Regions from separate parts of the Paraburkholderia sp. 31.1 genome, predicted to be linked through region 1. Evidence: predicted binding sites of a transcription regulator. Region 1 holds the regulator's gene; each other region holds the start of a gene.

Region 1 (10,148 bases):
CGCCCGACAGTTCGCTCACGCGCGCGTCCGCCTTGTTCTCGAGGCGAGCGAATTCGAGCAGACCCGGCACCGCCGCGCGACACTGCGCGGCGCTCATACCGAAGTAGCGACCGAATACGAGCAGATTTTCGCGCACCGTGAAATCGGGATCGAGGTTGTCGAACTGCGGCACCACGCCGACGCGCGAGCGCGCGAGGCGCGCGCGGCCCGGGATCGGCTCGTCGCACAGCCGGATCGCGCCGGCGTCGGGCGCCGCAATGCCGAGCAGCATGCGCAATGTCGTGGTCTTACCGGCGCCGTTGGGGCCGAGCAGCCCGAAGCATTCGCCGGTGTTCACATGAAACGACAATCCGTCGACGACCGTTTTTTCGCCGTAGCTTTTCCTGACCTGATGGAATTCGATGGGGGCGGTGGGCATGGCTCGAGCAAGGTTCCGGAAAAAGACACAACGTATGCGCACGACACACAACATACCTGCGATGCACGCATTGCGCACGCGAAGCCGCTTACTCCAGGTATCGGATCGCTGATGCGAGCGGGTGTCCGGGAACGCGTCATGCGTGGGGTGCGATGCGCTCGTCGGTGTCGATTGGCGCCGCTGATTGGCGGTGCACGACTGGCACGTCAACAGGCCCGCAGTGTGTCGACGCAGCGTTCGCAAACGAAGTTTTGCAGTGCGGCATACGTGTGCAAACGCTGCGTCGGGTCGCCCAACGCTTGTGCAGACTGGATCGGCATGCACCGAGTATGCACTTAGCGTTTTCCATCCCTTGCAAGCCGAATTGCGGCGCACCATGATTGATTCAGACCGCGCTTTCCGCGCGAATGGAGAAAACAGATGGCGAGCTACCAGAAAATCCTGTTGTGCTACGACGGCTCGCGCGAAGGCCGGAAAGCCCTGCGTTGCGGTGCCGATCTGGCGTTGGAACTGAAGGCGGAAACGCATCTGCTGTCGGTCGTCGACATGCGTTCGAGCATCGCGCAGAGCGCGGGCCTGTTGACGGACGTCGCCTGCAGCAGCTTCGAAAAAACGGCCCGCGAGATTCTGCAGGAGGGCGTGAACTGGCTGACCGAGCGAGGCGTGAGCGCGCAAGGGCATTTCGCATTCGGTCATCCGATCGACGAGATCGCCAATCTTGCCAACGAGTTGCAGGTCGACCTCGTGGTGGTGGGTCATCGCTGCCGGACTGGTTTGTCGCGGTGGTGGATGGGGGCGGGCAACACGCCACTGCTCGACCGCGTGTCGTGCAGCATTCTGGTGGCGTGCTCGTCCGCGCAGGAGCAGCAGCAGGCGGCTGCGGCGTAATAGGCTAGTGAGGGACGCGAAGCCGCGCGCCCCGTCATCTAGCCCAGATGTGAATAGACCCTGTCGCGTGGCCGGCCCCGATGGCCAGCCACGCATCCCATCCGGCCAGGCTTCATCTCACTCGTTCAGATTGATCGCCGCGAGCTTCCACGTGACCAGACCTTCGCGACGAAAGATTGCCGAATAATTCGCGTTACCTTCGCCACGCCGGTACGTGATGACAAACTCGTTGAGACTGCGATAGCCGGCCGTGCTTTGACGCCCGGGCGGCGGTGCGCTTGCCTGCGTGGTGGTGTCGCCCGCGGCTGGTGCGGCCGGCGCTTCGCCGCCCGCGGCTGGCGGCGCGGACGGTTGCTCGCCCGGCGTGCCACGCGGCGGCATGCCGTTCAGCAGCGCCGCGACGCCGTCGGGTGTCGCATAGGCATCGACGAGCGGGCCGATCAGCGTCACGCCGATCACCGCGCCGATCGTGGCCATCTTGTTGCCGGCATCCGCCTCGAGCCGGCGTGTCAGCATGGCGCCCACCTGTTGCTTCAGGCTATCGCGTAGCGCGGGAAAGTCCACGTACTGATTGACGGTTTGCACGTCGCGCGCATCGGCGGCGCGTTTGAGATTGTTCACCGCGAGATACGGTGACGCATAAATAAAGCCCAGCGCGGCAATCACGATCACCACGATCAGCGTGATCAGCAGCGGCCGGGTGGCGCTGCCCTGTGTGCGTTTCCGAATTGGCATCGAATGGGACTCCACGTCAGTGATGATCAACGTCGAGCACGGCGAGGTCGGAACGATCCCATCCCACGCGAATCTCTGAACATCCGAAGTGCTTGTTGCATGCGTACTCAGGATTCGCTCAGGCTTCGAACACCGCGCCGTGCACGTTGGCTTCGTCGGCTATGCAGCGATCGATCATACGGCATACGGCGTCGACCGTGCCGACCATGATCAGTCGCGACGGTCCATGATAGACCCGCACCGGCGCGCGACGCGCGGGCTCGGCGATGTTCAGCGCCGAATTCAGCGACACGCGCGCGAACGCCGGCAACGACGACGGCAGACCGGAAGCTTCGGCAGCCGCGTCGAACAGCGACGGCGTGCGCGCAGCGGGCGCCTCGATTAGCGCGCAGGGCGTGAGCTTGCGCAGATGGCGCAGACGGCCGAACTGGCGAAAGGGCAACAGGCGGGCAAGGCGTTCCATGAGTCTCTCCAGGCGATTCGGCGTAGATGCGGGCGTAGATGCAGGCGTAAATGCGGCTTGGGTCGGACAAACCGGCGCAAGCGTTCTGGCGACAGCGAAAGATCAGAACTCGCTGGGGCGGATCAGCCCGACCGCGATCCCTTCGAGCGCGAAATCGGCGCTGCCGGTTTCCACGAAGATGTTGTCGTAATCGGGGTTTTCGGCGATCAGTTCAATGCCGTTCGGCCGGCGCTTCAGACGCTTGACCGTCACGTCGTCGCCAAGCCGCGCAATGATGATCTGGCCGTCCTTCGCTTCGGTGCGCTTTTGCACCGCGAGCAGGTCGCCGTCGAGAATGCCCGCGTCGCGCATCGACAGGCCGCGCACCTTCAGCAGGTAGTCGGGCTTGCTCGAGAACAGCGCCGGGTCACACGCGTAGTGCTGCGAGATATGTTCCTGCGCGAGGATCGGGCTACCCGCCGCGACCCGGCCGATCAGCGGCAACGACAACTGCATCAGGCCCGCATGCGGCAGGGTGAACTGATACGGCGCGTCCTCCTGCCCGGACAGCAGGCGGATGCCGCGCGACGCGCCGGCCGCGAGTTCGATCACGCCCTTGCGCGCCAGCGCGCGCAGATGCTCTTCCGCGGAATTGGCCGAGCTGAACCCGAGTTCGGCGGCAATTTCCGCGCGAGTGGGCGGAAAGCCGGTGCGTTCGATCGCGCGGCGGATCAGATCGAAAACCTGCTGCTGTCGTGCGGTGAGTTTTGTCATGGCCACTGTATGTATGAACAGGTGACTGTATTTTTATACAGTATTCGGCGCATTTCAAGCTTTACTTTAAGTTCGGCGCAAGGGCCACGCTGGGGCGTCGTTTATCGGCGACATGACGGCGTTGTCGGCGTCCCAACCGCCGGCGCATCTGTCGTTACCACTTTTGAGTATTAAAAAATGAAGAAACATTATTTTTAATAATGAAAGCGCTTCGATAGACTGGCCTCCGGTTGGCGCTCATGTGCACGTGACCGCGACGCAGAACAACACCAGACGCTCATCAGCGGACCATCACGCGGAGAAAAATTGAAATGAACCATCGGCATATGGGGCTTGCGGCTCGAACCGGAAAACTGATCGCGGCGCTCGCCGTCGGCGCGGCGGGTGCGTTCGGCATGTTGGGCGCAAGCGGCGTCGCGCACGCCGACACCACGCTGTTAAACGTGTCCTACGATCCGACGCGCGAGCTGTATCAGGACATCAATCAGGCATTCGGCAAGGAATGGAAGGCCAGGACCGGCGAAGCCGTCACCTTCAGGCAGTCGCACGGCGGCTCGGGCGCGCAGGCTCGCTCGGTGCTCGACGGACTGCAGGCCGACGTCGTGACGCTTGCGCTCGCCTATGACATCGACGCGCTCGCGAACAAGGGGCTCGTCGACAGGAACTGGCAAAAGCGTCTGCCGGACAACGCATCGCCGTACACGTCGACGATCGTGTTTCTGGTGCGCAAGGGCAACCCGAAGCACATCAAGGATTGGGACGATCTGGTGAAACCGGGCGTGTCGATCGTGACGCCGAATCCGAAGACCTCGGGCGGCGCGCGCTGGAACTACCTGGCCGCGTGGGCGTACGCCGAGCATCAACCGGGCGGCAACAACCAGAAGGCCAGGGAGTTCGTCGGCAAGCTGTACAGGAACGCCGGCGTGCTCGATTCGGGCGCGCGCGGCGCGACCACGAGCTTCGTGCAGCGCGGTATCGGCGACGTGCTGATCGCGTGGGAAAACGAGGCGTTCCTCGCGCTGAAGGAGTTTGGTCCGGACAAGTTCGAGATCGTGGTGCCGTCGGTGAGCATTCTGGCCGAGCCGCCGGTCGCGGTGGTCGACAAGGTCGTCGACAAACACGGCACGCGCAAGCTGGCCGAGGCATATCTGAACTTCCTGTATAGCGAGCAAGGTCAGGAGATCGCCGCGCGCAATTTCTATCGTCCGCGTTCCAGCAAGGTGCCCGCCGATCTGACCGCGAAGTTTCCGAAGCTGAAGCTGTACACGATCGACGATTCGTTCGGCGGTTGGACCAACGCGCAGAAGACCCATTTCGCGGACGGCGGCGTGTTCGATTCGATTTATCAGCCGCAGTAAGAACCACCGCCTGAATCACAGCCAGGGGAAAAAGGCGCGCCCAATGGGCGCGCTCGGCTAACCGGGGTCCGGTGGCCAGCAGTGCGGCAGTACCGCAGTACGGCAGCACGGCAAAACGAACAACCGCGCGAGCATCAACCATGAACGAGTATCCAGCATGACCACGTTGACCTTCCGCAAGCCGAGCGCATTGCCCGGTTTTGGCCTGACACTCGGCATCACGGTGGCTTATCTGAGCGTCGTAGTGCTGATTCCATTGGCGGCGACCTTTCTGAAAACCGCGACGCTCGACTGGGATCAGTTCGTGCGCGCGGTCACGTCGCCGCGTGTGCTCGCGTCGTATCGGCTGACGTTTTTCTCGGCGCTAGGCGGCGCGCTGATCAACGCGGTGTTCGGCTTTCTCGTCGCGTGGGTGCTGGTGCGCTACACGTTTCCGTTCAAGCGTATCGTCGATGCGGTCGTCGATCTGCCGTTCGCGTTGCCCACCTCGGTGGCGGGCATTTCGCTCGCGGCCGTGTATGCGGGCAACGGCTGGATCGGCCAGTTCCTCGCGCCGCTCGGCATCAAGATCGCGTTCACGCCGGCGGGCGTGCTGGTCGCGCTGACGTTCATCGGCCTGCCGTTCGTCGTGCGCACCGTGCAACCGGTGCTCGAGGAGTTCGAGCGCGAGCAGGAGGAGGCGGCCGCGTGTCTCGGCGCGTCGCGCTGGCTCACGTTTCGCCGCGTCGCGCTGCCGGCCGTGTTGCCGGCGCTGCTGACCGGCTTCGCGCTCGCCTTTGCGCGCGCGCTCGGCGAATACGGCTCGGTAATCTTCATCGCCGGCAATGTGCCGATGAAGTCGGAGATCACGTCGCTCCTGATCATCACGAAGCTCGAGCAATACGACTATGCGGGCGCGACGGCGCTCGCGGTCGTGATGCTGGTCGTGTCGTTCCTGATGCTGCTGTCGATCAACACGCTGCAGTGGTATCTGCAGCGGCGCACGAGCCGCGGCAAGACGGGATCGGCGCCAGTGGTCACGAGCGTCGCCGCTATCGGTGGGGGTGTGCAATGAGCCGCGTTCCGACCCACCCGGCGAGCGTGGCGCGTCGCCCCGATCCGGTCAGCGAGCCGGCGCTCGTGCGCCGGCTGCTGATCGGCCTCGCACTGCTGTTTCTCGCGCTGTTTCTGGCCGTGCCGCTCGCCGCGGTGTTCTACCAGGCGCTGAACAAGGGGCTGCGTTTTTACTTCGAAGCGCTCGCCGATCCGGATGCGCTGTCGGCGATCAAACTGACGCTGCTCACCGCGGCGATCGCGGTGCCGCTGAACCTCGTGTTCGGCCTTGCGGCGTCGTGGTGTATCGCGAAGTTCGAATTCCGCGGCAAGGCGCTGCTGACCACGTTGATCGATCTGCCGTTTTCGGTGTCGCCGGTGATCTCCGGCCTGATCTACGTGCTGATGTTCGGCGCGCAGGGCTGGTTCGGCCCGTGGCTCGAAGATCACAACGTGCAGATCATCTTCGCGGTGCCGGGCATCGTGCTCGCGACGATCTTCGTCACGTTCCCGTTCGTCGCGCGCGAGCTGATTCCGCTGATGCAGGCGCAGGGCAACGACGAGGAAGAAGCCGCGCACGTGCTCGGCGCATCGGGCTGGCAGACGTTCCGTCGCGTCACGCTGCCGAACGTCAAGTGGGGTCTGCTGTACGGCGTGATTCTGTGCAATGCGCGCGCAATGGGCGAGTTCGGCGCGGTGTCGGTCGTGTCGGGCCATATTCGCGGGCAGACCGACACGATGCCGCTGCACGTCGAAATCCTCTACAACGAGTACAACTTCTCGGCCGCGTTCGCCGTGGCCTCGCTGCTCGCGCTGCTGGCGCTGGTCACGCTGGGACTCAAGTTGCTGGCCGAGCGTCATATGTCGGCGGAACTGTCGGCGGCGCGCGAAGTGCCTGCGTACGCGGGGCCCGTGTCGCCGTCCGGCGCTTCGCAGGCCAATAGCGCGCAGTCCGCTTCGCATTCGTTTTTCGTCAACGCCACGCCTGCGTCGCAGCGACATCCGCTCAAGCAAGGAGAGCTGTAAATGGGTATCACCGTTCGTAACCTGCAAAAGCGCTTCGGCGATTTCGTCGCGCTCGACAACGTGTCGCTCGACTTTCCGCCGGGCGAACTCGTCGCGCTGCTCGGGCCGTCCGGTTGCGGCAAGACGACGTTGCTGCGTGTGATCGCCGGCCTCGAATACGCGGACGGCGGCCGGGTCGAGCTGCAAGGCCAGGATGTCGCGGCGGTCGGCGCGCGTGAGCGCGAGGTGGGTTTCGTGTTCCAGCACTACGCGCTGTTCCGGCATATGACGGTGTTCGAAAACGTCGCGTTCGGGCTGCGCGTGAAGCCGCGCAAGGAACGTCCGTCCGAGAAGGTGATTCGCGAGAAGGTGCATGAGTTGCTGAAGCTCGTGCAGCTCGACTGGCTCGCGCAGCGCTATCCGTCGGAGCTGTCCGGCGGCCAGCGCCAGCGCATCGCGCTCGCCCGTGCGTTGGCCGTGGAGCCGAAGGTGCTGTTGCTCGACGAGCCGTTCGGCGCGCTCGACGCGAAGGTGCGCAAGGAACTGCGCAGCTGGTTGCGTCGCCTGCACGACGATCTGCATATTTCGACGATCTTCGTCACGCACGATCAGGAAGAAGCGCTCGAAGTGGCGGACCGCATCGTCGTGCTCAATCGCGGGCATGTCGAGCAGGTCGGCAGCCCACAGGAGGTGTACGACCATCCGCAGACGCCGTTCGTCTACGAGTTTCTCGGCGCGGCGAACCGCCTGCACGGCAGCGTCGATGCGCAAGGCTTCGTCGTCGATGGCGCGGCGCTGCCGGTCGCTATCGCGGCGGGTTTTAGGGGCCCGGCGTTCGCCTATGTGCGGCCGCACGATCTGCAGTTGTATCCGCAGGCGGCGGGGCATCGCGAGGGCATCGTCGTCGACGTGCGGCGCGTGGTGACGCTCGGCGGTTCGGTGCGCGTCGAGCTCGCCGGTCGTGAGGGCAATCTGCTCGAAGCCGAACTCGATCGCGAAACGTGGCGTGATCTGCAACTCGCGATCGGCGATGGCGTCACCGCGGTGCCACGCGCGCTGCGGGTGTTTCCGGCGCAGTGAGGTGGCGGCGCCGCTGTGCGGCGCTGATGACAAGAGAGAACGTATCGGCCGTACCGCGTGGATCGCCTGGCATGTGCGGCTCCAATAACTCAACTCTGGCGGAACCGGAGACACAACGATGAATTTCCAGCAATTGCGCTTCGTGCGCGAAGCCGTGCGGCAGAACATGAACCTGACCGAAGTGGCGAACGTGCTCTACACGTCGCAGTCGGGCGTATCGAAGCAGATCAAGGATCTCGAGGACGAACTCGGGGTCGACATCTTCATCCGCCGCGGCAAGCGTCTGACCGGGCTCACCGAACCGGGCAAGGCCGTGCATCAGTTGATCGAGCGGATGCTGCTCGATGCGGAGAATCTGCGCCGCGTCGCGCGTCAGTACGCGGATCAGGACAGCGGCCACCTCGTCGTCGCGACCACCCACACGCAGGCACGCTACGCATTGCCGAAGGTGATTCGGCAGTTCACGTCGGTGTTCCCGAAAGTGCATCTGGCGCTGCGCCAGGGCAGCCCGCAGCAGATCGCGCAAATGATCATCAACGGCGAGGCGGATATCGGCATCTCGACCGAGGCGCTCGACCGTTTTCCCGACATCGTCACGTTCCCGTGCTATTCGTGGCATCACGTCGTGGTGGTGCCGAAGGATCATCCGCTCGTCGGCCGAGCGAATCTGACGCTCGACGAGATCGCCGAATTCCCGATCGTCACCTACGACCAGGACTTCACCGGCCGCTCGCATATCGATCAGGCGTTCGCGAAAGCGGGTGCGTTGCCCGACGTCGTGCTGACCGCGATCGACGCCGACGTGATCAAGACCTACGTCGAACTCGGCATGGGCATCGGCGTGGTCGCGGCAATGGCCTACGACCCGAAGCGCGACAGCGAACTCGTCGCGCTCGACACGCAGCATCTGTTCGAGGCGAGCACGACGCGTGTCGGCTTGCGCAAGGGGGCGTTCCTGCGCGCGTACGCCTATCGGTTGATCGAGATGTTCGCGCCGCAGTTGAGCGAGGCGGACATCGCGGCGCAGTTGCGCGAGGCGGCTTAGGGCTGCGAGCAGCTTAGGGTGGGACTTGCACCCGTCGTCGATACTTGTGGTGATGAGTGCAATTGGGCACCGCATGAGATTTAAGCCCGCTCGCGCGTTGCGCACGCTCGCGCAAGCCGAACCCGCGTCCGGTCTTCCACGCATGGCGACGCGAAGCGCATCGCTTACAATCGCCGCCATGAATACCTCGACTTCTCCCCCTCTCCCGATTCCCCCCGGCCATAGCACCGCGCCGACGCTGCCGCGCATCGCGGTGCTCGCGACCGGCGGCACGATCGCCGGCGCGGCCCCGGATGCGGCCAATACATCGGGCTATCAGGCGGGCGTCGTCGGCGTCGATCAACTGCTCGCGGCGGTGCCGGCGCTGTCCGCGGTCGCGCGAATCGCGCCCGAGCAGATCGCCAGCGTCGACAGCAAGGACATGTCGCTGCCGCTGTGGACCACGCTCGCGCAACGTATCAACACGCTGCTCGCGACGGACGACGTAGACGGCGTGGTGGTCACGCACGGCACCGATACGCTCGAGGAAACCGCCTATCTGCTGCATCTGACCGTCAAATCGGACAAGCCGGTCGTGCTGACCGCGGCGATGCGCCCAGCGTCGGCACTCTCCGCCGACGGTCCGCTGAACCTGCTAAACGCGGTGACGGTCGCCGCGCACGCGGCGGCACGCGGGCAGGGCGTGCTGGTTGCGTTCAACAACCGGATTCACAGCGCGCGCGACGTCGTGAAAACGAGCACCTATGCGGTCGATGCTTTCCAGTCGCCTGAGATTGGCGCGCTCGGCTGGGTGCAGGATGGCCGCGTCGAGTTCCAGCGCGGCGTGGTGCGCGCGCATACGGTCGCGAGCGAATTCGCAATCGATGCGGCGTGGCCGCAGGTGGAGATCGTCACGAGCTATGCGGGCGTGTCGCGGATCGCCATCGATGCGCTGGTGGCCGCGGATGTGCGCGGCATCGTCGTGGCGGGAACGGGCAATGGCTCGATCCACCAGTCGTTGCAGCAGGCACTGGCGGATGCCGCGTTGCGCGGCGTGGCGGTGGTGCGCTCGTCGCGCGTGGGTTCGGGGCATGTGATGCGCAACGGCGCGGCGGCCGACGATGCGCTCGGTTTCGTCAGCGCCGGTTCGCTGAATCCGTACAAGGCGAGGGTGCTGGTGATGCTGGCGCTGGCCGCGGGCCACACTGCGCCGGCGGCGTTGCAGAAGGTGTTCGATACGTATTGATTGGCGAATCCGACAGCCGGACACCCGACGACGACGTCTGACCGACCAAGGCTTCCCCGTCACCGACGGGTGCCGCTGCGGACCCCACTTGCCGCTCTCAGCCCAGAGCGGCGCGATTTGCCCGTTACGCCGCGCCGGCAACCCAA
Region 2 (10,148 bases), on a different contig from region 1:
GAAGTCGGATCGCTCACGGGTCGCAGCTGCCGACGGTGGAATAGTTCTTCACTGAGCGGCAATGGAAACACGCATCCAGTTTCGGGATGGCGCCGCTGATTGTTGACGATCTATGCCGTGCCGTCGAACGGCAGATATTGGCCGACTCCAGTCCACGATGCTCACTGCCCACGCTGCCCAGCAGGAAGATGGGTGGTGTTCTTCCAAGTAGACGAGCGCAACCTCTTGTGGCGCCGGGGCTGACTCGATGGCCCCGGGCTCGCCGCACGTCACATCATTCCGCTGTTGCTGCCCGTACTGCCAGTGCCGGAAAAAGGTGCGGACGTCGCTGTAAGCGGATGGGCGAGACCCGCCGCGGACAGCAGCGAGACGGCGGCCTGATCGGGCATGCCATTGGCGTCGAGAGCCCCTGCTGCCGCTAGCGCGCCCAGGTCGCGGTCGACACCTATTTGGCCAACGGTAAAGGATGTCGTTAGAAACGCCGGTGCCGTCAGCGTGAGCGCATAGCGCTGCTGTAGATTCGTGACGACTGCCGATTGCGCAGCCTGCACGTCGGCCTGGTTTGCCAGCACCTCCTGGAACTGTGAGTTGGTCGGGAAGCCCGCTATCAGACCGCTCTCGCTCGTGCCGAGTTGCGAAGCGATGTAGACAAACATCAGTTCGGTCTCTGGCGTCGTATTGAAGGTGCCGCCGGCAAATGCCACCGAATGCAGGCCAATGCCACCAGAGGTCACGGTGAGGATGCAGGGAGGCGTGGCATTGAACGTAATCGCGTAGTGTCCACCGCCGTCGGACAGGGTGGAGCCCGAGCCCTGCACACAACTGAAGCTGACCGTCGCGCTGGCGACCCCACTACCGGTGGCGGCCGTGCCGGATATAGCGACGGTTGGCGTCACGTTTCCGCCACCGCAACTGTCGAGGCCGATACAGGCGTTTCCGCCGCAAGCGGCGAGCGTTGCGAGGGAAGCCACGCAAATTGCAGCCAGCGCCGGACGAACGAAACACGCGTAGTGAGTGTTCATGGTTGCCTGCCGTTGATAGATCGGGATGGGGCAATCGGTTCCACGGAACGGACCAATGCTACGTACAATTTTAGCGCCCCATGCCTGGAGACCGTTCTACACGTCAATCACATTCGCCGGTGTTATCAACTGCTGAACGGTGGCTCGTCGGCTCGCCGACACGCGAAGGTCGACCCGCAGCGACCCGTCGACCCAGCGCGACATATAGGGCGGCTTCCAAGGTACAACGGACGTTCGTTGACTCGCATTGCGAGACTGGAATTCGGCCCGAGCCGTCATTCGAGCATTGGTGCTGGTCAGACGGGTATGGGGCGCTTTCCTGTCATTCACGGATCGGTGGTCGCGAATGACTCGTCCCACGGAAAGCGAACGAGTACTTGCGACCCGTTTGAGCCACTCCACTTTTCCTTGTTGAATGGCTCATTCCGAGGGAACAACGGCCACGGCTTCCTGCGTCACCGCGCATTGTGGCTCGACGGTCTTGGTCCGCCGGCAAAACCCTGTTGCGACCGTGCGCAGCGGAGGCATCGCCCGAAGTTGGCCGGCAGCATTGGCCGCGGACGGCCGTCGAACCGGTGGTAACCCGTGAGCTGCCTGCACCGCGTGCGTGGGCGCTTCGATGCGCACGCGGCGGCGTCGAGTCCCGAATTGCGGTCGACACACGTCGGGGTGCCGCAACGCGTGCGGCCGTGAGGTGATTTTTGCGGCGGCTTGCGTCGCGGCGGTCCGGCGCCGGCACTGACCACCCTCGCCGAACACGCGTGCCCGAATGACTACGACGACGCCGTGCATGGCTGAGCCTTCGCGACGTCGCGAGCTGCTAGCCATCAAGCAGTGCTCCGCTTGAACACGTGATAAAAATTTCGGTGCGGTGTCGTGAATTCGAAATTTCTCTGCTTTACGTAGGCATCGAGCCAGGACTTGACGAACGCGAGCAGCGTGGCATCGACCACGAAGCCATCGCCATACTCCTTATACGGCGTGTCAAGCGCGTAGACTCCGGCGTTGGGATCGAAGAAATACAACGACCCACCGCGGCTACGATAGAACGCGATCGCATGCTTGCCTTGCGTGCATTCGACCTCGATGATGACCGCCCTGCCTTGGCGGAGGTTTTCCCCAGCTTCCGCAATGGTCTTGTCGTCAAGTCGGTTGACACCGCCGCCGGGCGCCGGTTCCTGTGCGATATGAATGTCGTCTTCCAAGTCTGCTTCTACGAGACCCAGTTCGCGGGCGACCGTGCTCACCGGTCTGCCGCTGTAAGCGTTTTGCGTCATCGCGGCAGCCACCATGGTATCTGCGTTGCGCGGACCGCTTTTACCCTTGTCGATCAAACTTGCGAGCGGGGAACCCGCCGGCGGCGAAATGCCTTGGCTCATGCGGCTGACTGGATTCAACGGATTGGCGAACCGCTTCGTCGTCGGGTTCAGCAACGGACCGTCCTTCTTCAGAATGCCGTTGGAGGTGGTCATCTTTTCCTTGACCCAGTTCAGCACGGCGCCCATACAAACACCGTTGGCCAGACTTTCCGAATAGTTGCTGCCCATCACGTCTCGATTGATCTTCTGAAAAGAGTCGCTCTGAGCAAACTTGTACTCACGGCGTGCATATTGGTTTAGCGCACTGAAGTCCATTCCCATTGTGTAACTTCCCTTCGGCTGAATGCGTGGCTGATCAAAAGCGGGGTGAGCGTCTCAAACAGCAGAACAACCGGTGCGCGCGTTTTATTCCTGTGCCGAGCGGATCTTGTCGGCTGCGTGACGTTCGGCGTCCGATGTTCACCAGCAGAGCGAGCGCGAGCGGCGATCAACGCGGCTCGGCGAAGCAAAGACAGTCGAACGCAACGTACGCGAACACCGCTGCTGCGATCAACCGCGAACGGCCGGTCAGCTCAAGCAGCTTCGTACCGGCTGTAGCGCAGGCTACTGTACGAAAGCCATGCCAGACCGGGCATCATCGCGGCGGCGACCGTAGGCCGATCGGACGTCGAATCGCGCCGCACGACGCCGCGTGTTCGCCCAGACGTGCCTGCAGTCAGCACGTGGCCGGCATGTCTCGATCGATGACGACGCCGTCGCCTCGGCGGCTCGCGAAGAACTCACGCGAATGCAGACATCCCCTCTTGACCACAAGGCAAACCAGCAAGCGGCGGGAGCCGGAGCGACGTCCGATAACGGCCGCCTGGGAGCGGTCGTTGAACTGTTTCTCATAGGCCGAAGTTGATCGGCTGAAGATGGGCCGATCTTTGCCGGCGACGCGATGCTCGCTATCATTCTTTCGGTTCCTCAGCGCAGTTCGAGTTGGGGCTTGGGCGCGGGGCCCCGAGAGAAAAGCAATCGGGCCCTGCACATGAAACCCGTCGACGACGGAGAGTCTTGCCATCCGCCTCAAGCGCCGAAACGTAGGGTGCGTCGATACGCGACTGCATGTGACGATCCGCTTCAACGTTTCATCGATGACTCGTGATCATCGGCGCTGGAAGGCGCGGTGGATGTCCGGGCTCGCTTCAAGAGCCAGCGCCAAAACATTCAAGGACTGACCAAGCAGAGCATCGTCGCGTTCCGAGCCTTCGACGAAGTCGGGCTGGCCGGCTCCACCGTCCTGATATTTCGCGCCGTGGGCGAGGTTGTTTCTGGTTCGACGGATCGCCAGGAACAGGTCCGCCGTGTTATTCACCGGGCCCATGTCTCGCCAGCCCAAAGAGCCCTCTTCAAGCTTGATCTGTTTCTTCGGCGGCCTGGCGATAAGATCGGGCGCGACGCCCCGAGCGACGACCTCTCTCAAAAAGGCCGGGCCGAGGTCCCGGGCAAAACCATCCCAATCAGGATCGACCCTCGTGTCGTCGCCCATCGCATATTTGCCGGAGCGTTTCAGCGCACACTCGAACCGAGAGAAGACAACGAAAAAGTCCGTTGCCAGCTTCGGCAGCTCTGCTTCCAATGCCTGTTCGATCAGATTCATGATCTTCCTAAGAGTGACTTCATCGGGGCAGCCCTGGATCAGCGTGGTGGCGCAGAGATCACGCTGACGGGCATGCCCAAGCTTTGCCCTTTGTCGACAAGAACTCGATCTCTTAATCGCGCAGCAAGAAGTCGATGCGGGATGAGGCGCCGACTGAGTTTGCATTAGCTCCTCGCGCTTGATGTCGCAAATATTGAAGATAGCGTCCAACTTGTCCTGCATATCGCGCTCATCACAGGTGACCAACGTTAAGGCGCGCAACGTGCTGATGATCGAGTTGCACCGCAAAGGTGTGAAGTGGCGGAGAATTTTCTCGATAGTCATGATCGCCGATACCGATCGAAGGTTGGCGACGCCGCCAGAGGTTCGATCGGTGAAACCAGCTTGTAATGAATGTTCACCACGAAACCGAATTGTGGGTCATCGGTTATCAGGAAGCCGGCGGGCGCCTCGTCATCCCATCTTAAGCTCGCAATCAAGCTGAAGATCGGAGGCGCCGCACCAAAACCTGCATCTCGGCGCGCGCTTAGCGTTCGGACGTCAAAGAGATCTGTCCGACGGGACATTTGCTTGCAATCAAGCACTGATCGCCGCTTCATGTCGGCCGCTAAGTAGCACACCTCCTTTGCAACCGGGTCGGACTTTGTCTCCTCCGTCGCCCACCCGAAAAGACATGAGGAAGCAGCCCAGCCCTCGCCGGAACTCCCCATTTATATTACAAAAACGGTGCCGCCACCTGACAAAAATACTGTATGGATGTACAGTTTAGGCATTTGATGGGGAGAACGCGATTTCTCAATGTTTCGATGTTCATCATCCGGGGCTCTGCGGAGCGCCGCGTTGGCCCAGCTAGACACTGAACGCTATTTTGAGTATCAAGGCATGCCAGATCATAGGCGCATAGCCCACATTGACATGGATGCATTCTTTGCGTCTTGTGAACTTTCGCAGTATCCAGAACTGCGAGGCCAAGCCATGGTGGTCGCGGGCCGTCGTTCGGATGCGCCCCGAACGAACGCGGACGGCACGCGTGAATTCTCGCGGTTACGCGACTATACGGGCAGAGGTGTATTGACGACTGCAACCTACGAAGCACGAGCGCTCGGAGTTCACTCTGGGATGCCGGCGATGAAGGCGGCCCGACTGGCGCCGAATGCCATTCTCCTTCCGGTGAACTTTGACCTGTACCGAACATACTCACGACTGTTCAAGGAAGCAGTTCGATCCGTAAGTCCTACAATCGAGGACGTGGGAATAGATGAGGTCTATGCCGATCTATCGTTCTTGAATGACGAATCGGAGCGAATTGCGCGGAACCTGAAATCCGCGGTCGTCGAGGCGACCAATCTGACCTGTTCGGTTGGAATTGCGCCAAATAAGCTCTTGGCAAAATTGTGTTCCGACATGGAAAAGCCAGACGGAATCACAATTTTGCGGCTTGAAGATTTGCAAGCAAGGATCTGGCCGATGGCTGCCGGAAAAATCAACGGTATTGGGCCGAAGGCCAACGCCAAGCTGACGTCTCTCGGGATAACGACGATCGGTGAAATTGCCGCATGCGGCGAGCAATGGCTGATCGAACAGTTCGGACGGAGCTATGGGTCATGGCTTCGCCAAGTTTCCCATGGGCTCGACGACAGGCCAGTGGTGACTCATAGCGAGCCTGTCTCGATGAGCCGAGAGACTACATTCGAGCAAGACCTGCACGCCGTACGGCACAAGCAGGAACTCGGTACCGCATTTACCCGTTTATGCGAGCAGGTGGCGCTAGATTTGCAGCGTAAAGGCTATCTCGCGCGAAGGATCGGGATCAAACTTCGCTTCAACGACTTTCAGACAGTAACGCGTGACGTCACTCTCCCAGATCCTGTTGCGGACGCTAAGGCACTGCGTCACGCGGCCACCCAATGCCTGAAACGGGTCGAACTTGTTAAATCCATCAGGCTACTGGGGGTCAAGGCGGGCGGCCTCCAACGTGCGGGAACGACGGCGAGCGAGGCGTCGTCGCAGTTCGAGTTGGATTTTTAATGCGCGTACCACCTTACCGAGCAAATGTATCCTAACTTACCAAAAACGACCAAAACAGGTAGGTTGGGCGACACTGAGCTTCTCAAATGTCTTTTTTAAGAAAAACGTGACTGATTGTTTTATACAAATCAGATAGTTACAACCAGAGCGTCCAGAGTTACCCCGCCCACGTTCGCCATACGAGATCTATATCGACCTGACCGACCTGGCGGGCGAACCGGCCGACATCGGCCGGCGCATCAAGGACGCCGTTCATCAGGCCACCGGTCTCACGTGTTCGATCTGCGTCGCGCCGAACAAGCTGCTCGCGAAGATCGGCTCCGAACTCGACAAGCCTGACGGCCTGACGATCCTGACGCCGGCCGATATACCGCTGCGCGTGTGGCCGCTGCAGGTACGCAAGGTCAACGGCATCGGCCCGAAGGCCGCGCAGAAGCTGACCACACTCGGCCTCGCGATGGTCGGCGATCTGGCCGCCGCCGACGCCGGGTTGTTGCAGGACAACTTCGGGCGCAGCTATTCCGCCTGGCTGATGCAGGTCGCGCAGGGTCACGACGAGCGGCCCTTGGTGGTCGAATCGGAGCCGAAGTCGATCAGCCGCGAGACCACGTTCGAGCGCGATCTGCATCCGCGCCACGATCGACCGGCGTTATCGAGCGCGTTTACGGGGCTGTGCGTGCGTGTCGCCGACGATCTCGTGCGCAAGGGTTACGTGGGCCGCACGATCGGCATCAAGCTGCGCTACGACGACTTCCACACCGTCACGCGCGACCTGACGCTCGACGAACCGACCGCCGACGCGAGCGAAATCTGCCGCGCGGCGACCGAATGTTTGCGACGCGTGGAGTTGAACCGCAAGCTGCGGCTATTGGGCGTGCGCATCAGCACGCTGACGTCGGCCAGCGAACAGGCGCTGAAGCCGCGCCTGCCGGTTCAGGCCGACTTGCCTTTCGCGAGCGACGAATAGGCGCTGTCGCCGGCGACGCCGGTCGCGTTCGCACGCATGGCCGGCACGTCGCCTGACGTGGAGAGCGCCGACGCCGCCACCGAAAACGAGAACGTGTTGACGCCGTTGGCGCTGTGCGCGGACACGGTGCCGCGATGCATCTCCGCGATCGCCTTCACGATCGCGAGCCCTAGCCCGTGGTTTTCGCGGCTATTGGTGCGCGAGACTTCCGCGCGATAGAAACGGTCGAACAGATGTTCGAGGACGTCCGGCGCGATCGGCTCGCCAGGATTTGCCACGGCGACGCGCACCTGGTCGCGCATCGGTCCTTTCCCGCGCGCGATCGTCACGCTGATCGACGCGCCCGGCTCGCAATGCTGGATCGCGTTCATCAGCAGGTTCGTGCACGCGCGGCCGAATAGCGACCGGTTCACGCGCGCGAACGCATCGCCGTGCAACTGCGCATGCACGCGCGCCTCTTCGAGCGGAATCTCCAGAAACTCGAGCGTATGCGCGAGTTCCGCCGCGAGCGACACCTCGACGAGCCCCGTCGCGCGTTCGCCCTGATCGGCGCGCGCGAGGAACAGCATGTCGTTGATGATCGTGCGCATCCGCTCGAATTCTTCGAGATTCGATTGCAGCGTGTGGCGCAGATCGTCGACCGAGCGGTTGCGCGTCAGCGCGACCTCGGTCTGGCCGATCAGGATCGTGACCGGCGTGCGCAGTTCATGCGCGACGTCCGCGTTGAACGATTCGAGCCGGCCGTAGGCGCCGTCGAGCCGTTCGAGCGCGCCGTTGAACGAGTTCGCGAGGTCGTTCAGTTCGAGCGGCAGCGACGCCGTATTGAGCCGCTGCGAGCGGTTGTTCGGGCTGACCGCCGATGCGTCGCGCGTCAGACGCGTGAGCGGTGCGAGACCGATGCGCGTGACCGAGTAGCTGAGCAGCAGCACCGCGAGACTGCCGAGCGCGGACAACGCCGCGAGCGCCGAGCCGAACACGCGCATCGTGCGCAGGTTCGGTGAATAGCTCGACGCGACCTGCAACTGCACCGGCGGCCGCGCGGCGTTGGCGGGCAAGCTCACCGTCGAGGTCAGCATGTCGGGGCCGCCGCCCGCCGGCGCGATGCGCGCATAGCCGCCCGGCCAGCTCTTCGTGACGGTGCCCTGCACCGGCGTGCCGAAGTGATAGCTCGGGTCCGCGCTCGTCACCGAGTACACGGTGCTGCCGTCGTGCGGCGTCATGTCGGTGAGTTTTTCGCGGCACATCCGCCATTTTTCGGGCGTCACCGCGTGATAGACGATGATGCGCGCGATCTGCGTGCGATCGTCGAGCGACTCGCGCAGATGATGTTCGAGCTGCGTGCGCAGCACCAGAAAGAGCCCCGTGCCGACGAGCGTAAACACGAACAGCGCGACCAGCGCGAACATCGACGCGAGACGGCGGGCAATCGAACGGTTCATGATGTCTCGGCCTCTTCGCGCACTTCGAGCACGTAGCCCATGCCGCGCACCGTGTGCAGCAGCTTCGACGGGAACGGGCCGTCGAGCTTCGCGCGCAGCCGCTTGATCGCGGTCTCGACGACGTTCGTGTGGCTGTCGAAGTTGACGTCCCACACGAGTTCGGTGATCGCGGTCTTCGACAGAATGTCGCCCTGACGGCGCGCGAGCACGCTGAGCAGTTGAAACTCTTTGGCGGTCAGGTCGAGGCGTACGCCGTCGCGCGTCGCGCGGCGGCCGATCAGATCGACGAACAGATCGCCGACGGAAATCAACGTGGACTCCTGCGAACGCGTGCGGCGCGCGAGCGCATGCAGACGCTCGACCAGTTCGAGGAACGAGAACGGTTTGGTCAGGTAGTCGTCCGCGCCTTCGCGCAGGCCGCGCACGCGGTCGTTCACGTGATCGCGCGCGGTCAGCATGATGACCGGCGTCGACTTGCGCATGCGCAGCGCCTTCAGCACGCTGAAGCCGTCGCGCTTAGGCAGCATCACGTCGAGGACGATCACGTCGTAATCGAATTCGGTGGCCAGATGCATGCCTTCCTCGCCGTCGAGCGCGACATCGACGACCCAGCCCTGCTCTGTCAAACCGGAGCGCAGGTAGTCCACCACCTTGTGCTCGTCTTCAACGATCAGCAATTTCATCCGCGTCCCCATGCCACGTTTGGCGGTCAACTGTCCATTATACGAAACGCCCCTAACGCCTCGCGCCGATCCCACTGCCTCGGCATGGAAGCTCTGCCGGGGCGATTCAGTGTGCAGGAGCCGGCATCTCCTTCTGCTGCGCGCCGCCGGCTGGCGCTTGCTGCGGCGATGCCGTAGCACTGGCGACGTTCGCTGTCGCGTTCGTACGGGTAGCCTCGTTCCCGGCCATTGCGCCACCTTGCCCGCCGCCCTCCCAGCCGCCGCCGAGCGCCTTCACGAGCGCCACCGACAGCGTCAACTGCTGGCCGTGAATCTGCACGTCCGTGCGCTCGCTGGTCAGCAGCGACTCCTGCGCGTCGATCACGTTCAGATACGCGACGAGGCCGCCCGAATAGCGATCGTTCGCGAGCGACAGCAGCCGCTGCGCGTCCTCGACCGCCTCGCGCGACTGCTTCGCCGCGCCGTCGAGCACCGACAGTCCTGTGATGCCGTCCTGTACCTGCTGGAACGCGCTCAGCACGGTCTGCCGATAATTCGCCTCGGTCGCCTTGTAGCCCGCGCTCGCGTACTGGACGTTGGCCGCGCGCCGGCCGCCGTCGAAGATCACTTGACCGACCGTCGCGCCGAGCGTCCACATCAGCGTCGGCGCGCTCAGCAGATTGGCGAACTCGGTGCTCTCCCAGCCGATGCCCGGCGTCAGCGTGAGGCTCGGGAAGAACGCCGCCTTGGCCACGCCGATCTGCGCGTTGGCCGCCGCCATCGCACGTTCCGCCGAGGCGACGTCGGGGCGCCTTTGCAGCACGTCGCTCGGCACGCCGAGCGGTACGGTCGGCGCCTTGATGTCGAGCACCTTCGGCTCGATCGCGAACTGCGGTGCCGGCACGCCGACCAGCGCGGCGATCGCATGCTCGAACTGCGCGCGCTGATTGAGCAGCAGTTGCGCCTGCACGCGCGTCGAATCGAGCTGCGATTTCTGCTGCAGCACGTCGAGGCCCGATACCGAACCGAGATCGTGCTCGGTGTTCACGTAGTCGAGCGCTTTCTGCTG
Region 3 (10,148 bases), on a different contig from region 1:
ACCGGCGCTGCCCAGTACTACCGCGACGCGCGCATTCTACCGATTTACGAAGGCACGACCGCGATCCAGGCCAACGACCTGATCGGTCGCAAGACGCTGCGCGACGGCGGCAAGGTCGCGAAGGAACTGCTCGCTGGCGTCGCCGAAACGGTTGAAGCGCTTGGCGCGCAGCAGGGCGCGGCGTTCGCATCGATGCGCACACAGCTCGCGCAGGGCCAGCGCGAGCTTGGCGCGGTCGTCGATTTCATCGTCGCCAATGCGAAGGGCGATCCGAATGCGGTGTTCGCGGGCAGCGTGCCCTATCTGAAGCTCGCGGGCATCGTGCTGGGCGGCTGGCAGATGGCGCGTGCGCAGCTTGCCGCGGCGACGAAGCGCGACGAGGACCCAGCGTTTCATGACGCGAAGATCGCGACCGCGCGGTTCTACGCCGAGCACGTGTTGCCGCAGGCGGCGGCGCTCGAAGTGGCGATCGTCAGCGCGAAGGGGGGCGAGGGCGTGCTGGCTTTGTCGGAAGACCTGTTCTGAGCATGCCTCGATGCCGGCCGCGATCGCGGCAGCACATTGAAATGCAAACAAATGCAAACGGCGCCCCGCGAGGCGCCGTTTGTTTGTCCGGCTGCAGTTTGTTGCGGCCTGCGCCGCGGCCAGGGCCGCGTCAGCGCACGCACTCAAACTCACGCATACGCCGGCCGATGCTCGCCCGCGGTCTCGCCGAGATAGCGATGCACCGACAGATCGTCCGCGCGAATCGCGGGCTGCTTGCCCGACATCAAGTCGGCGAGCAGTTGGCCCGAGCCGCACGACATCGTCCAGCCAAGCGTGCCGTGGCCGGTGTTCAGGAACAGGTTCGGCACCGGCGTGCGGCCGACGATCGGCGTGCCGTCCGGCGTCATCGGCCGCAGACCGCTCCAGAACGTCGCCTTCGACGTGTCGCCGCCGCCCGGGAACAGGTCATTCACTGAAAGCTCGAGCGTCTCGCGGCGCGCCTCGCGCAGCGATTTGTCGAAGCCGACGATCTCGGCCATCCCGCCGACGCGGATCCGGTCGTCGAAGCGCGTGATCGCGATCTTGTAGGTCTCATCGAGCACGGTCGACACCGGCGCGGCCGCCGCGTCGACGATCGGCGCGGTGATCGAATAGCCCTTCAGCGGATAGACCGGAATCTTCACTATGCCATCGAGGAAGCGCGTCGAATACGAGCCGAGCGCGACCACGAACGAATCCGCGCGCACGAGTTCGCTGCCGCACTGCACGCCGGCGATGCGGCCGCCCGCCATCGCGAGCGCGTCGATCGACGTGTTGTAGCGGAACTTGACGCCCAGTTCCTCGGCGAGCGCCGCGAGGCGCGTCGTGAACATCTGGCAGTCGCCGGTTTCGTCGCCGGGCAGGCGCAGGCCGCCGGTGAGCTTGTGCGACACCGCGGCGAGGGCTGGTTCGGCCTTGGCGAGTTCGTCGGCCGTCAGCAGCTCGTATGGCACGTTGGCATCCTGCAGCACGGCGATGTCTTTCGCGGCGCCGTCGAACTGCTGTTGCGTGCGAAATACCTGTAGCGTGCCGCCGGTGCGGCCTTCGTACTCGATGCCGGTGTCGGCGCGCAACGCCTGCAGGCAGTCGCGGCTGTATTCGGCCAGCCGCACCATACGGCCCTTGTTCGCCGCATAGCGCGGCGCCGTGCAGTTCTGCAGCATCTGCCACATCCATTGCAGTTGGAACGCGGTGCCGTCGACGCGAATCGCTAGCGGCGCGTGCTTCTGGAACATCCACTTGACGGCCTTCAGCGGCACGCCCGGGGCGGCCCACGGCGAAGCGTAGCCCGGCGAGATCTGGCCCGCGTTGGCGAAACTGGTTTCGAGCGCCGGGCCGGCTTCGCGATCGACAACGGTCACTTCGTGACCGGCGCGCGCGAGGTAATACGCACTCGTCACGCCGACGACGCCACTGCCCAAAACGACGACTCGCATAGCTGCTCCAGATATCCAAAAATTGAGTGAGGGCAAGGCGCTCGTCGGAGGTTCGATCTGATTCGATTCGGCGAGCTGCAACGTGAGGTGAAATGCCGTTTGCCCAGTGTTAACCGCTATACTATTGACAGTGAGACAGGTTTTGTTATTGTATTTTCATCATTTTTAGAAAAAACACCATGCGTACCCAGCGCCAGCCCGTGCGGGCTCTCGACAAGCTCGATCACAAGATCCTGCGGCTCCTGCAGCAGGACGGCCGTATGGCGATGAAGGACCTGGCGGAGCAGGTCGGTCTATCGGTGACGCCGTGCATCGAGCGCGTCAAGCGGATGGAGCGCGACGGCGTGATCACCGGCTACTACGCCCGCGTGAACCCGGCCGAGCTGGGCGCGGCGCTGCTCGTGTTCGTCGAGATCACGCTCGATCACAAGAGTGGCAACATGTTCGATCTGTTCCGGCGCGAGGTGCAGAAGATCCCCGAGGTGCTCGAGTGCCACCTCGTGTCGGGCGATTTCGACTATCTGATCAAGGCGCGCATCGGCGAAATGGCCGATTACCGCAAGTTGCTCGGCGATATCCTGCTGCAGCTGCCGGGCGCGGTGCAGTCGAAGAGCTATGTGGTGATGGAGGAAATCAAGGAGACGCTGACGATCGCGGTGGGCGAGTAGGTGCCGGTTCACTGACGGGGTTGGACGCGCATCAAGCGACCAACGAAGTGCTCGACAAACGGCGTAAACACTGTATATTTATACAGGTGTTTTGCGCCGCTTTCCTTTGGCGCTTCCTGTTTGCGTTTGCTTTGCGTGGCCCGCCGTGGATGACCCCGACACCCCTGACATTCCAGAATTTCCGATCGCGCCGCCGGCGCCTCGCAAGGGGCGCGGCGCGGTCACGAACCTGCAAGGCCGCTACGAAGTCGACCAGCGCGAAGCCGTCCACGACGGCTGGCAGACGGCCGACGAAGACGGGGAGCCGAAGGTCCTGCGCACGCAGGTGTTCGAGGAGCGCGCAAAAACCATCCTCACACGCAATGCGTCGCCGGACATTCCGTTCAATGTGTCGCTGAATCCTTACCGGGGCTGCGAACACGGCTGCATCTATTGCTTCGCGCGGCCCACGCACAGCTACCTGGGTTTGTCGCCCGGGCTCGATTTCGAAAGCCGCATCTACGCAAAGATCAACGCGCCCGAACTGCTCGAGCGGGAACTGTCGAAGAAATCCTATGTACCCGAGCCGATCGCGCTCGGCGTCGCCACCGATGCATGGCAGCCGGCCGAACGTGACTTGCGTCTTACGCGTCGTGTGATCGAGGTGCTCAGCGAGCGCAACCACCCGTTCGCGGCGATCACCAAATCATCGCTGATCGAGCGCGACATCGACCTGCTTGCGCCGATGGCCGAGCGCGGGCAATTCATGGCGGCGATCACCATCACCACGCTGGACGCCGACATCGCGCGCACGCTCGAACCGCGCGCGGCCACGCCGTCGCGCCGGCTGCGCACGATCCGTACGCTCAGCGAGGCGGGCATTCCGGTCGGCGTCAGCATCGCGCCGGTGATCCCGTTCGTCACCGAACCGGATATGGAGCGCGTGCTCGAAGCATGCGCCGAAGCGGGCGCCAGCAATGCGAGCTATATCGTGCTGCGGCTGCCGTGGGAGGTCGCGCCGCTGTTCAAGGATTGGCTGGGCGCACATTTCCCGGATCGGGCCGAGCGCGTGATGAGCCGTGTGCGCGACATGCGAGGCGGCAAGGATTACGATTCTTCGTTCTCGACCCGCATGAAGGGAGAGGGCTTATGGGCGGATCTGCTCAGGCAGCGCTTTCACAAGGCCGTGCGCCGGTTAGGGTTGAACGGGCGCGACCGCGGCATTCTCGACATGTCGCATTTCCGCCGGATCGAGCCGCCGCGCGCCGAGCAGGTGAGCGCACCGGCGCGCGACAATCCGCAACTGAGGCTTTTCTAGCGCGCAGGAACGTCTGCGGGTCCCGCCACGGGGGCATTACTGCGAAATCGCTTTGGCCGCTTCGACCTGACTTTCGAAGTAGGTCTGGAACGCGAGCGCGAGACCGGTCATCAGCAGAAACGCACCGATCAGCAGCGAAAAGATCACGACGAAAATGACCGTCCAGCCGGAGCGACTTTTGCGTTGCGTGTGGGTGTTGAATTGCGCATCCCATTTCTGATCAGGACGCAGCCCGTAGACGAGCGCCGCCAGAAACGCGGCAAACAGCGAAACCGCGCCGAACGGCGCGAGCACCCAGCCCAGGATCGACGCGCGCTCGGTCGCGACCAGCAGCATCACGCCGGGAATGCCGATCAGCGTGCCGAGTAGATGTGCCCAGCCGTAGATGTCTCGGGTGCCGTACAGATAGAAGCGGTGGGCGCCGAGGCTGCCGAACAGGAACGCCAACGCGGCGGTGAGCGTCTTGGATCTGAAGCGCGGGGAAGTCGAGGCAGCGGTGGGCATGAACGCGTGGGCAGAGTGACGGGCGGTCGAAAGGAGCGGCGCGCCGCGGGGGCGCGGACCGACGCGCATTCTACGCCTGCGGCGCGCGGGTGGTCACGTGGAGGACGATCGCCCAGGCTGAAAGCGGGGTGGCGAGATGCGCCGGACCTGGCTCGAGGTGAGTGCAGCCGTTCAGCCGGGCATGCGTGCATCCGCGCGTTACGGCGCTGAATACGTGATGCGATAGATTGCGCCGGCGGTATCGTCGCTGATCAGTAGCGAACCGTCTGGCAGCGGCAACACGTCGGCGGGGCGGCCCCAGACCGATTCGCCGGGTTGCAGCCAGCCTTCGGCAAAGACCTGCTGGCGTGCGTGGCTGCCGTCAGGGTCGGTGATCACGCGCACGACGCGGTAGCCGACCTTCTTGCTGCGGTTCCACGAGCCGTGCTCGGCGATGAAGATATTGTTGCGGTAGTCGGCTGGAAACATCGGGCCGTCGTAGAAGCGCATGCCAAGCGCCGCCACGTGCGCGCCAAGCTTGACCACTGGCGGCGTGAATTCGCTGCACGGATGATCCTTGCCGAACTCGGGGTCGGGCGTGTCGCCGCCGTGACAGTACGGAAAGCCGAAGTTCATGCCGACATGCGGCGCGCGGTTGAGCTTGTCGCTCGGAATATCGTCGCCGAGCAGGTCGCGACCGTTGTCGGTGAACCAGAGTTCGTGGGTGACCGGATGCCACGCGAAGCCGACCGAATTGCGGATGCCGCGCGCGACGACCTCGTAGTGGCTGCCGTCCGGGTTCATGCGGCCAATCATCGCAAAGCGGTCCGGATCTCTCTGGCAAATGTTGCACGGCGCGCCTTGCGGCACGTACAGCTTGCCATCCGGGCCGAACGCGATGAATTTCCAGCCGTGATGCGTGTCCGTTGGCAGCTTGTCGGTGACAACGACCGGTTTCGGCGGATCGTTCAGATGCGAGTCGATCGCATCGAAGCGCACGATTTTCGACACGGCCGACACATACAGCGCGCCGTCGCGCCACGCGACGCCGGCGGGCATCTGCAGCCCGGACGCGATCACGTGGTGACCCGTCACGCGGCCGTTCCGCAGCTCGAGCGCATACACATGGCCATCGTCGCTGCCCACGTAGAGAATGCCCTTGGGCGACAACGTCATCGCGCGCGCGCTCGGCACCTCGTCCGACAACACTTCGATGTGAAAGCCCGGCGGCAGCTTGATTTTCTCGATGGGCAGCGCGGCGATTGCCGTCAACGCCTGCGCGGCGATAACCGCGGCCGCTACCGCACGTAGAATCCGGCTGCACGAGGTGCGCGAAAGTCCAGCAAAGCGTACGAAAAAGGCACGAAAGGCGAACGGAAACGGGAGTTTCGGCTGGCGTTGCACAGGCGCTCCTTCAGGTAATTCGGGCGTTTGAACGGGTTCTCGCACCTCTTGCAGAAGGTGGGTGCAGCCCGGTTCCGCAGTTTATCCCGGTAAGTGTTTGTTATGGCGTCGGTTTCCCGCTATAATCGCGTGTTTCAGTCGTTCCGAACCCCGGTTTTCAAGGATTCTAGTATGGTCATCATCCGCTTGGCTCGTGGCGGCTCCAAGAAGCGCCCGTTCTACAACATCGTCGCCACCGACTCGCGCAGCCGTCGTGACGGCCGCTTCATCGAGCGCGTCGGTTTCTACAACCCGGTCGCTACGAAGGGCGAGTCCCTGCGTATCGCTCAGGATCGCCTGACGTACTGGCAAGGTGTTGGCGCGCAACTGTCGCCGACCGTCGAACGTCTCGTGAAGGAAGCGCAAAAGGCGCAGCCGGCTGCTTGATGGCGGCCCGCAGGCGTATCGTCGTCGGTTCGGCCGGCGGCTCGCGCAACTCGCGTGAGCAGTCCGATGCGCAATTTGTTTTACTGAAGCAGACGCCAAAGCAGGCTGCGAAGTTGTTGTCGAGGTTATTCGATGTCTGAGCGTGATTCCGGCAGTTCTGGTAGCGTCAAGGCAGCTTCGCGCGCAAAGGCGTCTGGTCAGGCGTCGTTCGGTGCATTCGTCCGCAAGTCGGTCGAACGAACCGACGGCAAGGCGAAAGAGGCGCAAGCCAATGCCGCGAACGCCGATTTCGAAGCTGCAGAAATGCGCATCGAAACGGCGGCAAGCTGGCCGGCCGATGCGGTCGAAGTCGGCGCAATCGTCGACGCCTATGGTCTCAAAGGCTGGGTCAAGGTAGCCGCGCATGCGGATGCCGGGCAAGGCGGCGACGTCTTGCTGAGCGCGAAGCGCTGGTGGCTGCTGAAAGGCCAGGAGCGCAAATCGGCGCCGTCCTTGCAGGCCAAAACACATAGCGACAGCGTGGTCGCCCGTCTGGGTGGCGTCGCTGACCGCGATACGGCGTTGGCTTTGCGCGGTTCCCGCGTATACATCGGCCGTAGCGAATTTCCGGCGCTCGAAGCCGACGAATTCTACTGGGTCGATCTGATCGGCCTGGACGTGGTGAATCTCGCCGGGCTCAACCTCGGCAAAGTCGCCAGCATGATCGACAACGGCGCGCAGTCGGTGCTGCGCATCGAATATCCGGCTACCGACAAAAACGGCAAGCCGGTCGCAGGCGAGCGTTTGATCCCGTTCGTCGGCGTCTTTGTCAAAACGGTGGACCAGGCGGCAAAGCATATCGTCGTCGACTGGGAAGCTGACTATTGAAATCTATCGTTGAGCGGGGAGAGCGATGCAGTTCGATGTCGTGACGCTCTTTCCAGAAATGTTCCGCGCGCTGACTGACTGGGGTATCACCAGCCGGGCCGCGAAGCAGCAGCGCTATGGGTTGCGTACGTGGAATCCGCGCGATTTCACGACCGACAACTACCGCACGATCGACGATCGCCCATACGGCGGCGGCCCCGGCATGGTTATGCTGGCCCGGCCGCTCGAAGACGCGATCAGTGCCGCGAAAGCGGCGCAGTCGGAGCAGGGCATCGGCGCGGCGCGCGTCGTGATGATGTCGCCGCAAGGCGCCACACTGAATCACGAGCGCGTGATGAAGTTCGCGGCCGAACCCGGTCTGATCCTGTTGTGCGGGCGCTACGAAGCGATCGACCAGCGTCTGCTGGACCGTGTCGTCGACGAAGAAGTAAGCCTTGGCGACTTCGTGCTGTCGGGCGGCGAGTTGCCCGCGATGGCGTTGATGGATGCGGTCGTGCGTCAGTTGCCTGGCGTGCTGAACGACTCACAGTCGGCGGTGCAGGATAGCTTCGTCGATGTGCTGCTCGATTGTCCGCACTACACGCGTCCCGAGGAATACGAGGGCGTGCGGGTGCCTGATGTGCTGCTCGGCGGCCATCATGCGGAAATCGAAGCGTGGCGGCGGCGCGAAGCATTGCGCAACACGTTGAACAAGCGGCCCGATCTGATCGTGAAGGCCAGAAAGAACAGAATGCTGAGCCGTGCCGACGAGGCGTGGCTCGCGAGTCTCGCGAAGGAAGAGCCGAAGGCCTGAGGCCCCGGTCTTTCGAGCGGACACAAGGCGGTGCCGTGCATGCGTGTGCGGTGCCAGATGTGAACCCATCCTCTATCGGGGCCGTAGCCCAACGCAGTAAGCGCGTGAGGCAGGTACGAACGCCGACAAGATGGATCTAGGAGTCAGTGATGAATCTGATTGCAAAACTCGAGCAGGAAGAAATCGCGCGCGTTCTCGGCGAAAAGACCATTCCGGATTTTGGTCCGGGCGATACGGTCATCGTCAGCGTGAACGTGGTTGAAGGCACGCGTAAGCGTGTGCAGGCTTACGAAGGCGTCGTGATCGCCAAGCGTAACCGTGGTCTGAATTCGTCGTTCATCGTCCGTAAGATTTCGTCGGGCGAAGGCGTCGAGCGTACGTTCCAGACGTATTCGCCGCTGCTGGCTAGCATCGTCGTCAAGCGTCGCGGCGATGTGCGTCGTGCCAAGCTGTACTATCTGCGCGAGCGTTCGGGCAAGTCGGCTCGAATCAAGGAAAAGCTGGTCTCGAAAGACCGCGCTGCTTCCCAAGCGTAAATGCTGTAAGAAAAAGCACCCCTCGCGGGTGCTTTTTTGTTGGCCAGGTCAAAATAGCGGCATGTCCACGCTCATCAGAGAGACCCGTTGATCCGCCCCGTCTTTGAGCCCGAAACTCTGCCTGTCATCGCGACAGGCGCCGATCTGCCACCGGTCGCGCGCGAGCGTCTGACGCCCGATGCACTGCGGGCGCGCTTTGATCGGCAGCTTGCCTGGACACCCGAGAAAATTGCCGATGCGCCGTGGCGCAATACCGACCTCGATCCGCGCGTGGCCGCGGTGCTGGTGCCGCTCGTCGTGCGCGCGCATGGTCTTACCGTGTTGCTCACGCAGCGCGCGGACCATCTGAACGATCACGCCGGTCAGGTGAGTTTTCCCGGCGGCCGCCAGGAAGCGTTCGACGCTGATGCGACTGCTACGGCTCTGCGCGAAGCGCGCGAAGAGGTGGGCCTCGACGCGTCGCGCGTCGAAGTTCTCGGCACGTTGCCCGACTATCTGACTGGAACCGGCTTTCGCGTGTCGCCGGTCATCGCTCTTGTGCACCCGCCATTCTCGCTGGAGATCGATACGCTCGAAGTGGCCGAGGTCTTCGAAGTGCCGCTCGCGTTCCTGATGGACCCGTCCAACCACGAAGAACGCCTGTTCCGCTACGAGGGCGGAGAGCGCCGCTTCTTCGCGATGCCGTATCCGCGCGGCGAATTGACGGTGGCTCCGGAGGCCGCCGAGCAGCGCGGCGCGCACCACGCGCAGACGGTCACGCCAGCAGCCGTGCAAGGCGGCCATCATTTCATCTGGGGCGCGACGGCGGCGATGCTGCGCAACCTGTATCGGTTCCTCGCCGCATAAATTACGTGACTCGCATCGCCGCGTCGACGATGCACAGTTGCGCGAACGACGCACTTGTCGGCGCTTTGTCAGCATCAGCGTTCAGACTCATCCGACCCTGTGCTATCGTTATAAAACAATCGTAAAAAACTTAAAAAGCACGGCGCATCGCATGACTTTTTTCTCCGTATTGCTGGCTCTGATCATTGAACAGGTACGCGCGCTGTCGCCGAACAATCCGTTGTCCGCGTTGCTTCAATACCATGCGGAGTCGGCGGCGCACGGATTCGATGCTGGCAAGCAACGTCACGGTCTGCTCGCGTGGCTCGTCGTGGTGGTGCCCTGGACGCTCGCGGTCGCGCTCGTCTACTACGTGCTGTATCACATTCACTTCATGCTCGCGTTCCTGTGGAACGTCGTGGTGCTGTACTTCACGCTCGGCTTCCGGCAGTTCAGCCATTACTTCACCGACATCCATCTCGCGTTGAACAACGACGACGTGCCACGCGCGCGCGAAATTCTCAACGAATGGACCGGGCTCGAGACCGTCGACATGCCGGTCAGCGAGATCGTGCGTCACACGCTGATCCACGCGGTGGTCGCGTCGCATCGCCATGTGTTCGGCGTGTTCTTCTGGTTTCTGATTCCGGCCGGTCCCGCTGGCGCGGTGCTGTACCGTTGCGCGGAATATCTCGCGCGCGCATGGGCGCGGCCGGCCGACGACCGCACCGTCGCGTTTTCGAGCTTCGCGCAACGCGCGTTCTTCGTGATCGACTGGGTGCCGGCGCGGCTGACGTCGCTGGGCTTTGCGATCGTCGGCAATTTCGAGGATGCGATTTACGCGTGGCGCAACCATGCGCGGCAGTGGCCCGATACGAACGACGGCGT

What was found. Region 1 encodes LexA, which represses DNA repair genes until DNA is damaged. Its sites were predicted from a motif close to ACTGTATNNNNATACAGT; they were not measured.
Region 2: dinB (DNA polymerase IV) is a predicted target of LexA. The motif match lies at 4,731-4,748, and genes of this name have one in related genera.
Region 3: F6X37_RS19255 (PA0069 family radical SAM protein) is a predicted target of LexA. The motif match lies at 2,699-2,716, and genes of this name have one in related genera.

What each region holds. Positions count from the first base shown of each region.
Region 1 covers NZ_VZQN01000046.1:11,746-21,893, forward strand. The annotation lists gene nodI (nodulation factor ABC transporter ATP-binding protein NodI) at 1-418, opposite strand, end outside; gene F6X37_RS28970 (universal stress protein) at 839-1,306, shown strand; gene F6X37_RS28975 (DUF2939 domain-containing protein) at 1,424-2,041, opposite strand; gene F6X37_RS28980 (hypothetical protein) at 2,160-2,504, opposite strand; gene lexA (transcriptional repressor LexA) at 2,607-3,257, opposite strand; gene F6X37_RS28990 (sulfate ABC transporter substrate-binding protein) at 3,569-4,615, shown strand; gene cysT (sulfate ABC transporter permease subunit CysT) at 4,773-5,669, shown strand; gene cysW (sulfate ABC transporter permease subunit CysW) at 5,666-6,673, shown strand; gene F6X37_RS29005 (sulfate/molybdate ABC transporter ATP-binding protein) at 6,674-7,732, shown strand; gene F6X37_RS29010 (CysB family HTH-type transcriptional regulator) at 7,851-8,777, shown strand; gene F6X37_RS29015 (asparaginase) at 8,956-10,002, shown strand.
Region 2 covers NZ_VZQN01000049.1:5,490-15,637, reverse strand. The annotation lists gene F6X37_RS29825 (hypothetical protein) at 270-1,022, opposite strand; gene F6X37_RS29820 (hypothetical protein) at 1,850-2,662, opposite strand; gene F6X37_RS29815 (hypothetical protein) at 3,489-4,307, opposite strand; gene dinB (DNA polymerase IV) at 4,866-6,011, shown strand; partial or broken gene F6X37_RS29805 (DNA polymerase IV) at 6,193-6,978, shown strand; gene F6X37_RS29800 (heavy metal sensor histidine kinase) at 6,945-8,417, opposite strand; gene F6X37_RS29795 (heavy metal response regulator transcription factor) at 8,414-9,100, opposite strand; gene F6X37_RS29790 (efflux transporter outer membrane subunit) at 9,207-10,148, opposite strand, start outside.
Region 3 covers NZ_VZQN01000023.1:86,278-96,425, reverse strand. The annotation lists gene F6X37_RS19270 (acyl-CoA dehydrogenase) at 1-525, shown strand, start outside; gene F6X37_RS19265 (D-amino acid dehydrogenase) at 675-1,961, opposite strand; gene F6X37_RS19260 (Lrp/AsnC ligand binding domain-containing protein) at 2,141-2,629, shown strand; gene F6X37_RS19255 (PA0069 family radical SAM protein) at 2,775-3,926, shown strand; gene F6X37_RS19250 (NINE protein) at 3,963-4,430, opposite strand; gene F6X37_RS19245 (PQQ-dependent sugar dehydrogenase) at 4,629-5,813, opposite strand; gene rpsP (30S ribosomal protein S16) at 5,985-6,239, shown strand; gene rimM (ribosome maturation factor RimM) at 6,372-7,106, shown strand; gene trmD (tRNA (guanosine(37)-N1)-methyltransferase TrmD) at 7,132-7,899, shown strand; gene rplS (50S ribosomal protein L19) at 8,049-8,435, shown strand; gene F6X37_RS19220 (NUDIX hydrolase) at 8,523-9,281, shown strand; gene F6X37_RS19215 (CobD/CbiB family protein) at 9,433-10,148, shown strand, end outside.